2 regions of the Gallibacterium sp. ZY190522 genome follow, and region 2 is predicted to be linked to the other one. Evidence: riboswitches for the same ligand, from Rfam matches in the RefSeq annotation. Region 2 holds a riboswitch; the other holds the start of a gene.
What was found. A riboswitch is a leader RNA that binds a small molecule or an ion and turns the genes downstream of it on or off. The one in region 2 is predicted to bind lysine.
Positions count from the first base shown of each region.

Region 1: it holds a riboswitch for lysine, as region 2 does, so the genes downstream of both, lysC (lysine-sensitive aspartokinase 3) here and ACXPAV_RS04395 (Na+/H+ antiporter NhaC family protein) in region 2, are expected to answer to the same signal.

Region 1 covers NZ_CM135118.1:1,156,116-1,163,574, forward strand. The annotation lists gene ACXPAV_RS05675 (hypothetical protein) at 1-1,014, shown strand, start outside; gene ACXPAV_RS05680 (DUF488 domain-containing protein) at 1,016-1,387, shown strand; gene ACXPAV_RS05685 (OmpW family outer membrane protein) at 1,560-2,270, shown strand; gene bioD (dethiobiotin synthase) at 2,405-3,046, shown strand; lysine riboswitch at 3,105-3,275, shown strand; gene lysC (lysine-sensitive aspartokinase 3) at 3,358-4,710, shown strand; gene ACXPAV_RS05700 (sialic acid TRAP transporter substrate-binding protein SiaP) at 4,942-5,925, shown strand; gene ACXPAV_RS05705 (TRAP transporter large permease subunit) at 5,992-7,459, shown strand, end outside.
Region 2 covers NZ_CM135118.1:878,743-886,201, reverse strand. The annotation lists gene ACXPAV_RS04425 (L-serine ammonia-lyase) at 1-335, shown strand, start outside; gene ACXPAV_RS04420 (hypothetical protein) at 544-861, opposite strand; gene ACXPAV_RS04415 (hypothetical protein) at 854-1,207, shown strand; gene ACXPAV_RS04410 (helix-turn-helix domain-containing protein) at 1,213-1,488, shown strand; gene ilvN (acetolactate synthase small subunit) at 1,537-2,034, opposite strand; gene ACXPAV_RS04400 (acetolactate synthase 3 large subunit) at 2,034-3,752, opposite strand; gene ACXPAV_RS04395 (Na+/H+ antiporter NhaC family protein) at 3,969-5,504, opposite strand; lysine riboswitch at 5,590-5,769, opposite strand; gene ACXPAV_RS04390 (H-NS family histone-like protein) at 5,938-6,351, shown strand; gene glgA (glycogen synthase GlgA) at 6,977-7,459, opposite strand, start outside.

The DNA of each region.
Region 1 (7,459 bases), 280 kb from region 2:
TCTCTATTCACTGAAAACGGTACTTACAGCAGTGAACAACGCCCACTTATGTTAAGAATTAAATTTGCCAAACCAGTTGAAGGAAAAAACTTTGCAATTTCTCTCTTCAAAGAGATGGCATTGGATAAAATGCCAACTGATCAAGCAGAAAATTTAAGAAAACGCCTTATAAAGAATTTTCCCGATTTTAAACCTGACGACGTGTTGAATTATATTGCCTTGGATAACGAAGGTTATTTTGTTTTAAATGACACTATTTTAACTGAACGATTTGATCCCACATTTAATCGAGAATTTATTGCCATTTGGTTGGATTCTCCAAGCAGTTTCAAGCAGTTACAACCGCGTTTATTAGGTGAAAAGAAAGAAGAACAGACGGCAACAACCGTAACAGAAAATGCCGATGCAACCAAAGCAAATTCAAGCACACAAACTGCTGGTAGCAATTCCACCGAAAATACACAACAATCTGCTAAAACACCTGAAACAGAGGAAAAAGTAAAAGCGGATAACTCCAGTGTAAACAGTACTCACAGTTCAAGTACAAAAGAAGAAAAACCAATTAAAGCTGATGGCAGCGACAAATCAGCAACAGAAACTAATAAGGTTAGAAAACAAGATAATAGTGCGGTAGAACAAACAACGAGCGATGTAGAGAGTAAAATTAAATCATCGCAACCACGAACCTCTTCAACGCAAGAGATAACTAAAAAGAGTGCCGATGCAAATCAGGCATCAAAAATGAAGGAATCCGATATGAAAACCCAATCTGTTAGCGCAGACACCAAAACTGTTAACACAGACACAAAATCAACAGCAACAAACACGCAAACAGACGATAAAAACGCTATGAATGAAGAAAAGACGAACACAACAACAGATAACAAAAAATCACAGAAGGAAAATTCAGATACTAAACAATCAAAAGTGCAAGAGCAAGATACTGAAGAACCAATCGAACCGGCAATTGAATGTGATCCAATTTTGCCATTCTTAAAACAATATCATTGCTAATATGAATAATTTAGAAATTAAGCGTATTTATCAACCCATCGACAATTACGATGGGTTTCGTATTTTAGTAGATAGGTTATGGCCCAGAGGCATTAAAAAAATTGATGCTGAAATTGATTTATGGGCAAAAGAAATTACACCTTCACCGCAATTACGCAAATGGTTCAATCACGAAGCTGATAAATTTGAACAGTTCAAGCAGAACTATCTCGTTGAATTAAATAATAATCCTTATGGTCTTGAATTTGTATCTTTATGCAAACAGAAATTATTGCAACAAAATGTTACGCTGCTCTATGCTGCTAAAGATCCGCAATATAATCACGCACTGGTATTAAAACAGTGGTTGCTGCCACAATTAAACGAAAATTGATCTAAATTCTGTTTTATATTTGCACTTCACTTTATTATTTTTGATATAGTTAAAAAGTTCCCGATTAATTATAAATTCATTGATATTTATCAAAAAAATGCCTACCCAAAAGAGGTATCTTTATTGCCGTCATTAAGACAATGTCTCAGATACCTATTTCAAGGAGGGTTTTATGAAAAAATTAGCACTAGCACTTGCAACTTCCGCTGCACTATTAGCAGCTTCTTCTGCGGCAATGGCTCACCAAGCTGGTGAATTCTTTGTTCGTGGTGGTCCAATCTTAGCTGTTCCGAATACCGATACTCACAACTATAAAAGTGATCTTCCATTATCTTATGATTTTGATGTAAACAGTAATGCACAACTTGGTTTAACCGGTACTTATATGATTACCGATAACCTTGGGGTAGAATTATTGGCAGCATCTCCATTTAGCCACGAAATTAAATTAAATACACTTTCTGTAGGTAATAATGATATTAAAGATGTCGGTACTATTGCGAAAACCAAACATTTACCACCTAGTCTCTATTTACAATACTATTTCTTAGATGCAAATTCTCCGGCTCGCCCATATGTCGGTGCAGGTATTAATTATACTCATTTCTTTGATACTCACTTTAATTCAACAATTGACAATGCAGGATTAGGTGTTACTGCACATAATCTTAAATTGAAGGATTCTTGGGGTCCAGTTGTAAATGCTGGTATTGATATCAATATTACCGATAAATTGTTCTTCAACACCTCTGTATGGTGGGCTAAAATTAAGACCAAAGCGACTTTCGATTTGAAAGAGGCTAATGGTAAAATGCACTCTCAAGAAGCACGTGTTACTCTTGACCCAACCATCTTCTTCGTTGGTTTAGGTTATCGTTTCTAATTTACTGTTAATCGTTAAACAGTAACATTCCAATTAAAGCCATAGCAAAATATTGCTATGGCTTTTTGCTTGATCCCATTCTCAATGTGCGTATAGTAATGCGTTTATTTTTAGCTAAAATATAAGGAATTGCGATGCAAAATGTTCTTTTTATCAGCGGTATCGATACCGAAGTTGGAAAAACCGTAGCCACCGGTGTTTATGCCAAAAATTTAATGGCTCAAGGTTTTTCTGTTATCACGCAAAAAATGATACAAACTGGTTGTGATAACATTTCAGACGATATTTTAGTTCATCGAAAAATTCAAGGAATTGAACTGACCGAAGACGATTTAAACGGTAACACCTGCCCTTATCTTTTTCATTATCCTTGCTCTCCACATTTAGCAGCAAAAATAGAAAATCGACATATTGATGCTTCAATTATTGATGAAAAAACCAAATTATTAGCACAGCGATATGATTATGTCTTGCTTGAAGGGGCTGGAGGGTTAGCCGTTCCTTATCAAACAGATAAAACCACACTTGACTTTATCGCTGAACGCCAATATTCATTGATTTTAGTCACATCAGGTAAATTAGGTAGTCTCAATCATACTTTGTTGAGTCTGATGGTTTGTCAACAACATAACATTGAAGTAAAGGCATTGGTCTATAACCGTTTCCCTGAAAAAGATAAATTAATCGAACAGGATAGCCAACAATATTTACAACAATATTTACAACAACATTCACCACAAACTGAATTTATTTTATTAGAAAAGTTTAATTTTTAAAATTTTATTTGACAATTCTCTCATTAACAGGTATTTCTATACAGGTTTGTAGCTTCGGCTACGCAGGAGAGGCGCGGAACTCAGGTCGTTATTTTTAGGTCTGGCACCAAAGAGAAATAATCAGGGGAGTTTCGCCGAGATAAACAACACTACCAGGGTTTTGTTTATCGGCTATTAGGGCTGAATCCCTAAGGCTGTCATCGGTAAACGATGGAGAGCTTCTGAACAAGTCAAGTTTCATCTCTTCCAAGTTTTCCTTAACCTTCTGCAAATTTAATTTTACTCACAATATCATTATTTAAGGAAAAACTATGTCACATTTATCTGTTGCTAAATTTGGTGGTACTAGCGTTGCTAACTACGCTGCAATGCAGTCTTGCGCAAAAATTGTTATTTCTGATCCGAAAACTCGTGTTGTCGTGTTGTCAGCTTCTGCTGGCGTCACCAATTTATTAGTAGCTCTTGCTAATGGGTGTGAAAAAACAGAACGTGAAAACTTACTCAATCAAGTTCGACAAATCCAATATAATATTTTAGATGAACTTAAAGATGCGGCAGTATTACGAGAAGAAATTGATCGTTTATTAGATAATATTGAATCACTTTCAGATGCAGCAGCCCTAGCTACTTCACCGGCATTAATTGATGAAATCATCAGCCACGGCGAAATGATGTCTACATTAATTTTCGTGGAAGTCTTACGTGAGCTAGGTGCAAGTGCCACTTGGATTGATGTTCGCACTTTGGTGGCAACCAACGATCATTATGGCAAAGCAGCGCCAAATGATGAATTAACTCAACAAAACTGTGATCGAGTATTAAAACCTTTAATTGATCGTGGTGATCTTATTATTACTCAAGGCTTTATCGGTCGTGCGCCAAATGGCAAAACAACAACTTTAGGTCGTGGTGGTAGTGATTACTCTGCTGCACTATTAGCGGAAGTCTTGGATGCCAATGATGTATTAATCTGGACTGACGTTGCCGGCATTTATACCACTGATCCTCGTATTGCACCAGCAGCACAAAAAATTGATACTATGAGCTTCTCTGAAGCTGCGGAAATGGCAACTTTCGGTGCGAAAGTACTTCATCCAGCAACTTTATTACCAGCCGTACGTAGCAATATCCCTGTTTTTGTCGGCTCAAGTAAAGCACCAGAACAAGGTGGAACTTGGGTAACTCGTGATCCGCAACCTCGTCCGTTATTCCGTGCGATTGCATTACGCCGTGATCAAACACTAGTCACTTTATCCAGTTTAAGTATGTTGCACGCACAAGGCTTTTTAGCAAATGTCTTTAATATCCTAGCAAAATACAAAATCTCTGTAGATACTATTACCACTTCAGAAGTCAGCATAGCCTTAACATTGGATAAAACCGGTTCTGCCTCTTCCGGAGCGGAATTGCTTTCTAATGAGCTTTTAACTGAATTAAGTGAGACTTCTTCTGTTAAAGTGGACACTGGTTTAGCGTTAGTTGCTTTAATCGGCAACAATTTGCATAACGCCGCCGGCGTAGCAAAACGTTTATTCAACACCATTGCTGATTACAATGTGCGTATGATCAGCTATGGAGCAAGCAATAACAACGTTTGTCTATTAGTAAAAAGTGAAAATGCGGATGATGTCGTTCGTAAATTACACAAAGAACTTTTTGAATAATTTTAGATACAACTGAAAGCCTTTGCCAACGCAAAGGCTTTTTTTTACTCAAAATTAACACAAATATGATGAATTTTTTGTAATTTTTGTGATTTATCTCTCAGTAATGAAATATTACTTCATTTATAATAAAAAAATGATTTATAGTAATCATAAAAGAAACGAGCACCGTCTACTTTTGTACGATCTGCTACTTTCACCCCAACTATCTAACTCTATAGGAGAAACGCAATGAAATTTAACAAATTATTACTTGCCACACTATGTATGGGTCTTTCTGCAACCGCATTTTCCGCAGAATATGATTTAAAAATGGGCTTAGTAGCCGGTCCAACATCAAATGAATACAAAGCTGCTGAATTTTTTGCTAAAGAAGTTAAAGCAAATTCTAAAGGCAAAATTGAAATTTCACTTTATCCAAGTGCTCAACTTGGTGACGACCGCTCAATGATTAAACAACTTGGTGATGGTGCATTAGATTTCACTTTCGGTGAATCTGCCCGTTTCCAATTATTCTACCCATCAGCAGAAGTGTTTGCACTTCCTTATATGATTCCAAATTTCAAAGTGGCAAAAGAAGCATTATTTGACACTAAATATGGTCAAAATTTAGTAAAAAAAATCCACGATGAATTGGGCATCACCATTTTAGCCGATGCTTATAACGGTACTCGCCAAACCACTTCTAACCGAGCCATTAACAGCATCAAAGATATGAAAGGCTTAAAACTTCGTGTACCAAATGCCGCAACTAACCTTGCATATGCAAAACATTCCGGTGCTGCACCTACCCCAATGGCATTTTCTGAAGTTTATTTAGCACTTCAAACCAATTCTGTAGATGGTCAGGAAAATCCATTGCCAACCATTCAGGCACAAAAGTTTGAAGAAGTTCAAAAATATTTAGCCTTGACCAACCATATTCTTAATGACCAACTTTATTTAGTCAGTAATGCAACTCTTGAAGATTTGCCTGAAGATCTGCAAAAAGTAGTTAAAGATGCCGCTGAAAAAGCCGCTGATTACCATACAAAATTATTTGAAGATGGTGAAAAAAATCTTATTGCTTACTTTGAGAGCAAAGGTATGACAGTTACTAAACCGGATCTCGCCCCATTCAAAGAAGCAATGAAACCTTACTATGAAGAATACATTAAGAAAAATGGTAAAGAAGGTGAAGAGGCAATTGCTGAAATCAATGCTTTGACTAAATAATCCTACAAACCTTAGCGTCATACGACGCTAAGGATTTTCTAACCTAAGATGTATGGGGTTATATTTATGAAATATTTTAATAAACTCGAAGAGTGGCTAGGTGGTGTGCTGTTTTTGATTATATTTGTTGTTCTTACTGCACAAATCTTGGCACGACAAGTTTTTAATGATCCTTTAATCTGGAGTGAAGAGTTAGCTAGATTGTTATTTGTTTACGTTGGAATGCTTGGTATTTCAATGGGTATTCGGACACAACAACACGTCTTTATTGACTTTCTAACTAATATGATGTCTGAAAAAATGCGAAAAGCAGCAGTTTCTTTTTCTCAGTTGTTAATTTTCATCTCGCTTATTTTATTTATCCATTTTGGAATTAAACTCTACAATGGAGCTACTTTTGAGATTGTTTCATTGGGTATCTCTGAAAAATGGCTTTATGCCGCATTACCGTTATTATCCGTGTTAATGTTAATCCGTTTCTTACAAGCACAAGTTGAGAACTATCGTAATAACTTGAGTTATTTTCCTGCTGCATTTTTTCTTATTAGTGCGATTTTATTGATTTCATTAATTTTAATTCATCCGGATATATTTAAAATTCTACGCGTGACCAACTACGTAAAATTCGGCAGCGAATCTGTTTATATCGTCCTGTTAGTTTGGTTGATCATTATGTTTATTGGCACACCAGTCGGTTGGTCGCTCTTTATTGCCACTATTCTCTACTTCACAATGACGCGTTGGAATGTGGTCAATGCTGCATCTTCAAAACTAGTAGACAGCTTAAACAGCTTCTCTTTATTAAGTGTGCCATTCTTTATTCTTACCGGAATTTTGATGAACACTGGTGGTATTACCACTAAAATTTTCGATTTCGCAAAGGCATTACTCGGACACTATCGTGGTGGTATGGGACACGTCAATATCGGTGCTAGTTTGATTTTCTCCGGAATGTCAGGTTCTGCTCTAGCTGATGCGGGTGGTTTAGGTCAGTTAGAAATTAAAGCAATGCGTGATGCCGGTTATGATGACGATATGTGTGGTGGCATTACAGCAGCCTCTTGTATTATCGGGCCGTTAGTACCACCAAGCATTGCAATGATTATTTATGGTGTGATTTCCAATCAATCTATCGCAAAATTATTTGTTGCCGGCTTTGTGCCGGGTGTATTAGTTACTATTGCGTTAATGGTAATGAATTATTTTATTGCTAAAAAACGTAATTATCCACGTACGCCAAAAGCTTCGTTAGATGTGCTTTGCCGTGAATTTAAAGGCGCTATCTGGGCATTATTGACGCCAATTCTTATCATTGTCGGTATTTTCTCAGGTTTATTTACCCCAACGGAAGCTGCTGTTATTGCCGCTCTTTATTCTATTGTTGTCGGTAAATTCGTTTATAAAGAACTCACTTTGCAAAGTTTATTCAAAAGTTGTGTAGAGGCAGTAGCGATTACTGGTGTAACCGTGTTGATGGTAATGACCGTAACTTTTTTTGGCGATATGATCGCACGTGAACAGGTTGCAATGAAAA
Region 2 (7,459 bases):
GTGTTGCCTGTTCAATGGCGGCAGCCGGTTTAACAGAAATTTTGGGCGGCACACCGGAACAGGTCTGTATGGCGGCGGAAATTGCAATGGAACATAATCTTGGATTAACTTGTGATCCGGTCGGTGGTCAGGTACAAGTACCTTGTATTGAGCGTAATGCAATTGCTTCCGTAAAAGCAATAAATGCCAGCAGAATGGCGTTACGTCGTAACACACAGCCACGAGTAACATTAGATAAAGTAATAGAAACAATGTATGAAACCGGCAAAGATATGAATGCCAAATATCGAGAAACTTCTCAGGGTGGTTTAGCTGTTAAGGTAATTTGTGATTAATTGCTAAAATTGAAAAAAGGGAAACATCACCGTTTCCCTTTTTTTATCAGCTGATTTATCAATAAAAAACAGCAGATAAGGTGATTAATTAAATTATGAGAAAAAATTGAGAAGTTCGGATAACGAAACTGATTGACGATAATAGCAATAATAGAATTAGACATTTATTGAAAGGATCGAATTTATTTATTCAATCCTTTATGCCGTATCAGCAGCGATTTGCCGCTTTTTCTAACGCATTACAAGAGCGTTTTTTATTTCCTGTTGTTCCGGAACAAACAGCATCAGAAGAAATTACTCCGGCAACCGTTGTAATATAACATTGATACTGTTTTTTCCCGATATTGGCAGTAAAGCGAATATCATCTAAACTCGCTTGACGATGACTGATTGTTACCTTATCTGCCGTTGTATTGAGTGCAAAAGCCGCTTTGCTTTGTAGTGAAGCATCAGAAATCACTGTATTGCCGACCATACCACAGCCACTTAATACTAAAATAGAAAAAAAAGAATAACATTTGCGCATTATTCTTCCTCCTTACTATTGCAATCCTGCGCCGCCTAATCCGATCAATGCCAATAACATCGGCGAAGTGATTAAGCCAATGAAAACTAAAACCCACGCTAGGATATTTAGACATATCCCTTTCGTATTTCTACTTTTTATCGCAAAAATAGTGCCGATTATCGCAATAATGGCAGCTAAAGGAACAAACACCATTCCCAAAAAGAGAATGCCTAAAACGGCAAAAATACAGACAATAATTGCCGCAGTTACCCAGTCTTTGTTTTTTGCGATAGTGCATCAGTCATATTTCCTCCTAATTTTTGATTTTGCACCTAAAACAGGTTCATTAGCGAACCTAAAATAGGTGCAATGAAAAAATTAAGATCATCTATTTATTCTCAGGAACAGGTGTTTTTACGTGAACTTTTTATTAAAAAACGTAAAACATTAGGTTTATCGCAACGGGTTTTATCCGACAGGCTCGGTGTTATTTATTCGCTGATAGGAAAGATTGAAACCGGCGACAGATGTTTGGATATTGTTGAATTTATTCAATATTGTATTGCTCTGGAATTAGAACCAACTGAAGTGTTGGCACAACTGCAACAGCAAATTCTATCGGCGAAGGAAGAAAAAGAGAAATAAAAAATGTCGAGTTTTAATTATACTCGACATTTTTCTTCTTGAGGTATTTTACAATAGTAGACAATTTTTCTCGCCACGCGAAAGCGTAATTAAACCGGAACGTACAATTTCAATGACGGAAGTTTCCTCTTTTAAGGCTTTAATAAAAGCGTTCAATTTTTCACTATCACCATTTAACTGAACGGTATAAGTTTTTGGCGTAACGTCGACAATCTGTCCACGATAAATATCTGCCATCCGTTTTACCTCTTCTCTCACCTGTCCTTGAGCTTTAACTTTAATCAGCAATACTTCTCTCTCCACGTGCTCGACATCACTTAGATTAATTACGCGATAGACATCGATTAATTTATGTAATTGCTTTTCAATCTGTTCCAATACCTGTTCATCACCATAAGCTTCAATTGTCATACGGGAAAGTGTCGGATCATCTGTCGGCGCAACGGTTAAACTTTCGATATTAAAAGCACGTTGTGAGAACAATCCAACGACACGAGATAACGCACCTGACTCATTTTCTAATAATACTGATAAAATTCTACGCATTATGATCTCTCCGTTTTGCTTAAATACATTTCATTCATTGCACCACCACGCATTTGCATTGGATAAACGTGTTCAGTTTCGTCAACACGAATATCGACAAATACCACTTTATCCTTAATTGCCAATGCTTCCGCTAATTTAGTTTCCAATTCGTCAGGATGTTCAATTCGCATTCCGATATGTCCATAAGCCTCAGCCAATTTTACAAAATCAGGTAATGAATCCATATAAGATTGTGAATGACGTCCAGCATAAATAATATCCTGCCATTGTTTTACCATTCCCAAGAAACGGTTATTTAAACTAACAATCACTATTGGTATTCCGTACTGTTTTGCCGTTGAAAGTTCTTGAATATTCATTTGAATACTGCCATCACCGGTTACACAGACAACGCTTGCTTCAGGATGTGCCAATTTCACCCCTAATGCTGCCGGCAAACCAAAACCCATTGTTCCCAATCCTCCTGAATTGATCCAACGACGCGGTTTAGCAAAAGGATAATGCAATGCTGCAAACATTTGATGTTGCCCTACATCTGAAGCAATATAAGCTTCTCCTTTAGTTAATTTATAAAGTGTTTCAATAACCTGCTGCGGTTTAATTACTTCACTATTTTTTTCATAATTTAAGCAATGTTTTTCTCGCCATTGTTCAATTTGTTGCCACCAATCAGATAACCATTGTTGTGCTTTCGCAATATCCTCTTCTGTTAACAAAGTTAAAAATTCATCTAATACCGTTTTCGCATCACCTACAATTGGAATATTAGCAATAACATTTTTTGAAATTGAAGTTGGATCAATATCAATATGAATCACTTGAGCATAAGGACAATATTTTGCCAAATTATTGGTAGTTCGGTCATCAAAACGTACTCCGATACCAATAATTAGATCACTCTGATGCATGGCGTTATTGGCTTCATAGGTGCCGTGCATACCAAGCATTCCAAGGAATTGTTTATCATCACCTGGGAAACCACCTAATCCCATTAAAGATGCAGTCACAGGAAGGTTTAAATTATGTGCAAATTGAGTTACTTCTTCAGTACAATTTGAAGTGATCACCCCACCACCAATAAACAAAACAGGACGCTTGGCAATTTGAATAGCTTTAAGTGCTTTCTTAATTTGTCCTTTATGTCCTTGTAAAGTCGGATTATAGGAACGCAAGTGTACCTCTTCCGGATAACTGTAATTATATTTGACTGCCGGATTAAGTACATCTTTCGGTAAATCAATAACAACTGGGCCAGGTCTACCAGTTGAAGCAATATAAAATGCTTTTTTCATAATATAAGGAATATCTTCTGCTTTCTTCACTAAAAAGCTATGTTTCACGACTGGTCTAGAAATACCGACCATATCACACTCTTGGAATGCATCGCTACCGATTAAATTCCCCATTACCTGACCGGATAGCACCACCAATGGAACAGAATCCATATAGGCTGTGGCAATTCCTGTAATAGTATTCGTTGCTCCAGGACCAGAAGTGATTAAAACACAACCAACTTTGCCTGTTGAACGTGCATAACCGTCTGCCATATGGACTGCCCCCTGCTCGTGACGTACTAAAATATGTTCAATACCGCCAAGTTGATGAATAGCATCATAAATATCTAGCACCGAACCACCGGGATAACCAAATAAATATTCCACACCCTGATCTCGTAATGATTGAACGACCATTTCCGCACCAGATAATTTTTTCATATCCTTCTCCATTTTCTTGTTTTATTGATGTTGTGATTTAGTTTTACTGCATATTTTTAACTTTGTCTATAGCAACACATATCGACAAATGAGAATAACTTTAGAAGTTAATGCTAAACAAGCAGCGTTTTAAAGAAAAAAATAAAATGATTTTAGAAAAAATCAAAAAAAATACGGCATAAAGCCGTATTTTATAAAATATAATTTTTATTTAATTTATTTTGAAATTTTCCGTTGAGATCTAAAAATGAAAAGTAAAATCGTCAACGCAACGGCAGTTATTACAAAACCTAAAATGGCTGAATCTGTAAAACCTACCCCGATATAACCAGCAAATGAAGCAACTGCAACTACTGCTGCGTAAGGCAATTGTGTTGTAACATGGTCAATATGGTTACAAGCTGCGCCAGTAGAAGACAAGATTGTAGTGTCGGATACTGGTGAGCAGTGGTCACCACACACAGCGCCCGCCATTACAGCTGATAAACAAGGCAACATTAATGCAGGATCGGCATTTGCTGCCATTGCTGCTGCAATTGGTAGCATAATTCCGAATGTCCCCCAACTTGTCCCAGTAGAGAAAGCCATAATAATGGCAAGAAGGAATAATAATGCAGGCAATAATTGTGTCATCATATTGCCACTGACAAGGCTAGCCAAATATTTTCCAGTATTAACATCACCAACGATAGTATTAATTGTCCAAGCAAAAAAGAGAATAGTAATTGCACCGGACATTGATTTAAAACCAAGAAGAATAGCTTTAATATAGTCAGTAAAACTGATGGTATTGAATACAAATAACGAAGCAACGACAAAAGAAATTAAACTACCAACAACCAGCGAAATACCAACAGTCGTGTTTTCAAATGCCCCTAAAACTGAAAAAGACTGCCCATTTTCCGTTAATGCTTGATATCCAGTATACATCATCATTGACACTGTACCGGCAATTAAAACTAAAATTGGTACGATTAAAGCACTAACTCGCCCTTTAACAACTTCTTCATCTTGTTGTTCACTGTTATGCTCTGCCTGTAATGCTTGATTTTCGTGGCGAGCCATTGAGCCGATATCAAAAGAGAAATAAGCAACGAAAAAGACAGTGATAATGGCAAATATTGCATAATAGTTCATCGCACTCATTGCCACAAATGCCCCCATCGGCGAATACTCTGTAATTGAATGTGTTGCTAATAATCCAGCAACAAGCGTCATAATATAAGCACCCCAACTTGAAATAGGCATCAATACACACATTGGTGCGGCGGTTGAATCCAAAATATAGGCCAATTTTGCACGAGAAACTTTAAATTTATCAGTTACCGGACGAGCAATTGCTCCCACAGCTAAACTATGGAAATAATCATCAATAAAAGTAAAAAATACCAAGCACGCAGTTAATAATTTTGCACCACGTCTATTTTTAATATGTCTTTGAGCCCAAGCAGCAAATGCCTGATTGCTTCCAGATACAGTTAGTAATGAAGTCAATGCACCCAACACTAATAAAAAAATAATAATATTCACATTATTATGATTAATACCGTCTTCACCATAGACTAATGATAAAACACTATTTTTAATATAAATTGCCGCATCAAGCGGATTGGCATTCGTCAACATTAATGCACCAACAACAATCCCTGTTGTTAATGATAAAAGCACACGCCTTGTTAGCATGGCTAATGTTAAAGCTAATAATGGCGGTACAATCGACCACACAGAAGAAGAAAAATCAGTAAGTTCCATAACGCTAACCTAATAAAAAGCAAAAGCGTCTAGCGAGTGTTCAAAAGGATTCACAAATAAGGAAGGATAAAAAAGATTAACCACCTTAACTCGTAGCGCTCCATAGTTAAACAAAAATAATACTATGACAGTATCGTCCCTTTCGGCAACGATCCCAACCAATTAAGATGACGCTTAATTGATTTCGGCGGTTATTCCTTTCCCTTCTTCTCAAAGCTGTCAGCTCAAAGAAGCTACTTATAATAATCGCACCTCTACTTCAGGTGGCTAAAAGATACAACAAGTGACAAAAAAAGCAAGTTCTTTTAAATTATATTTATTATTTAATTATTCTTTTATTAATTTTTATATTTACCTTTTCTATTATTTTCTATAAAATCACTTTGTTCTTTTTTATTCCAATACTATTAACATATCCATAGGAGAATTATTAATGGAAGAGTTATTAAAAACATTAAATAATATTCGCTCATTGCGCCTTGTAGCTCGTGAATTATCTTTTGAACAATTAATGACAATTTTCAGTAAATTTGAACAAGTTGTTGAAGAAAGAAAAGCAGAAGAAGAATCTAAAAAACAGAGTATTGCTGCTCATCAAGAAAAAATTGAAAAATATAAAGAATTATTAAAATCAGAAGGTATTTCTCCGGAAGAATTGTTAGAAGTGATGAGCTTACAAAAATTCAATCCATCTCAACATAAAAAACGGGCTCCTCGTCCTGCAAAATATCAATATACAGATTTGGATGGTTCTAGAAAAACTTGGACTGGTCAAGGTAGAACTCCAAAAGCAATGCAAATTCAGATTGACAAAGGTGCAACTTTAGAAAGCTTTGAAATTAAGTAATATTTATTATCCATTTTTAAGGTCTATTTTTTGAATAATAGACCTTTCTTTTTTCTTTTTGGGTTGAAATATGTAGATTATTCAAAATTATCTATCGTAATAAGCTCTTCTACCCTGTCACTTTTAATATAAAAGTTAATGCTACATTAATTTACAGTATATCCAAAAATGAATAATTCCTTCCCAAAATACACTTTTTGATAATCAGGTTTGCTCTTTATTATTGAATTTAGAGTTGTTAATTTTTCGATATAAAAAGCATTCTACTGATTTATTCCGAAAAGTTAAACTACAATTTTAAGGACTGAATCTGTATTTTTTCATTGCAGTCCGTCTTTTAGGTTGTAGTTGTAATCCTTCAATATCGAAATATAAACAGATTTAGTCAGATGTTACTTCTCTGTTTTGGAATGTTGAATTGAGCAATCAATGTTAGTCTAGAAACGGCAAACGTAAGATAGGTGAATAAAAAGGCTTTCGTAGTATTGAAAATAGCAATCAACGACTTGCTACTTACAAATTCGGCTATATTCAGCCATAAAAATCTGCACCCTATGTGTTGGATAATAAGACTAACTTTAGGGTGCAGATCACTCATTGGAAATGCTTTTTTAGTTTCGATCAATTATTTATTATACAATTCAAAATAACTTTTTGCTGCTTTTTGCCAACTGAAATCTTGGCTCATCGCAGTAGAACGTATTAAACTCCATTGTCGTGGTTTTTGCCAAATAGACAACATTTGATCAATAGCATAAAGAAAACCCTCCACATCTGCAAATTGGAACACAAAACCAGTTGCGATTTTTTGTTTTTGTGTTTCCGGTGTGGTGTCTACTACCGTATCAGCTAATCCACCGGTCGCACGCACTAGTGGCAAAGTACCATATTTTAAGCCGTATAATTGTGTTAACCCGCAAGGTTCAAAACGGCTCGGTACTAAAATAACATCACCACCAGCCACCATTTGGTGAGAAAGAGCTTCGTTATACGCAATCTTTACACCAATTTGTTGTGGGTATTTCGCTGCTAATTGACGTAAAGCTTCTTCAAAATGTGGTGCACCTGTTCCTAACACAGCCAATTGCACACCACGATTTATTAATGC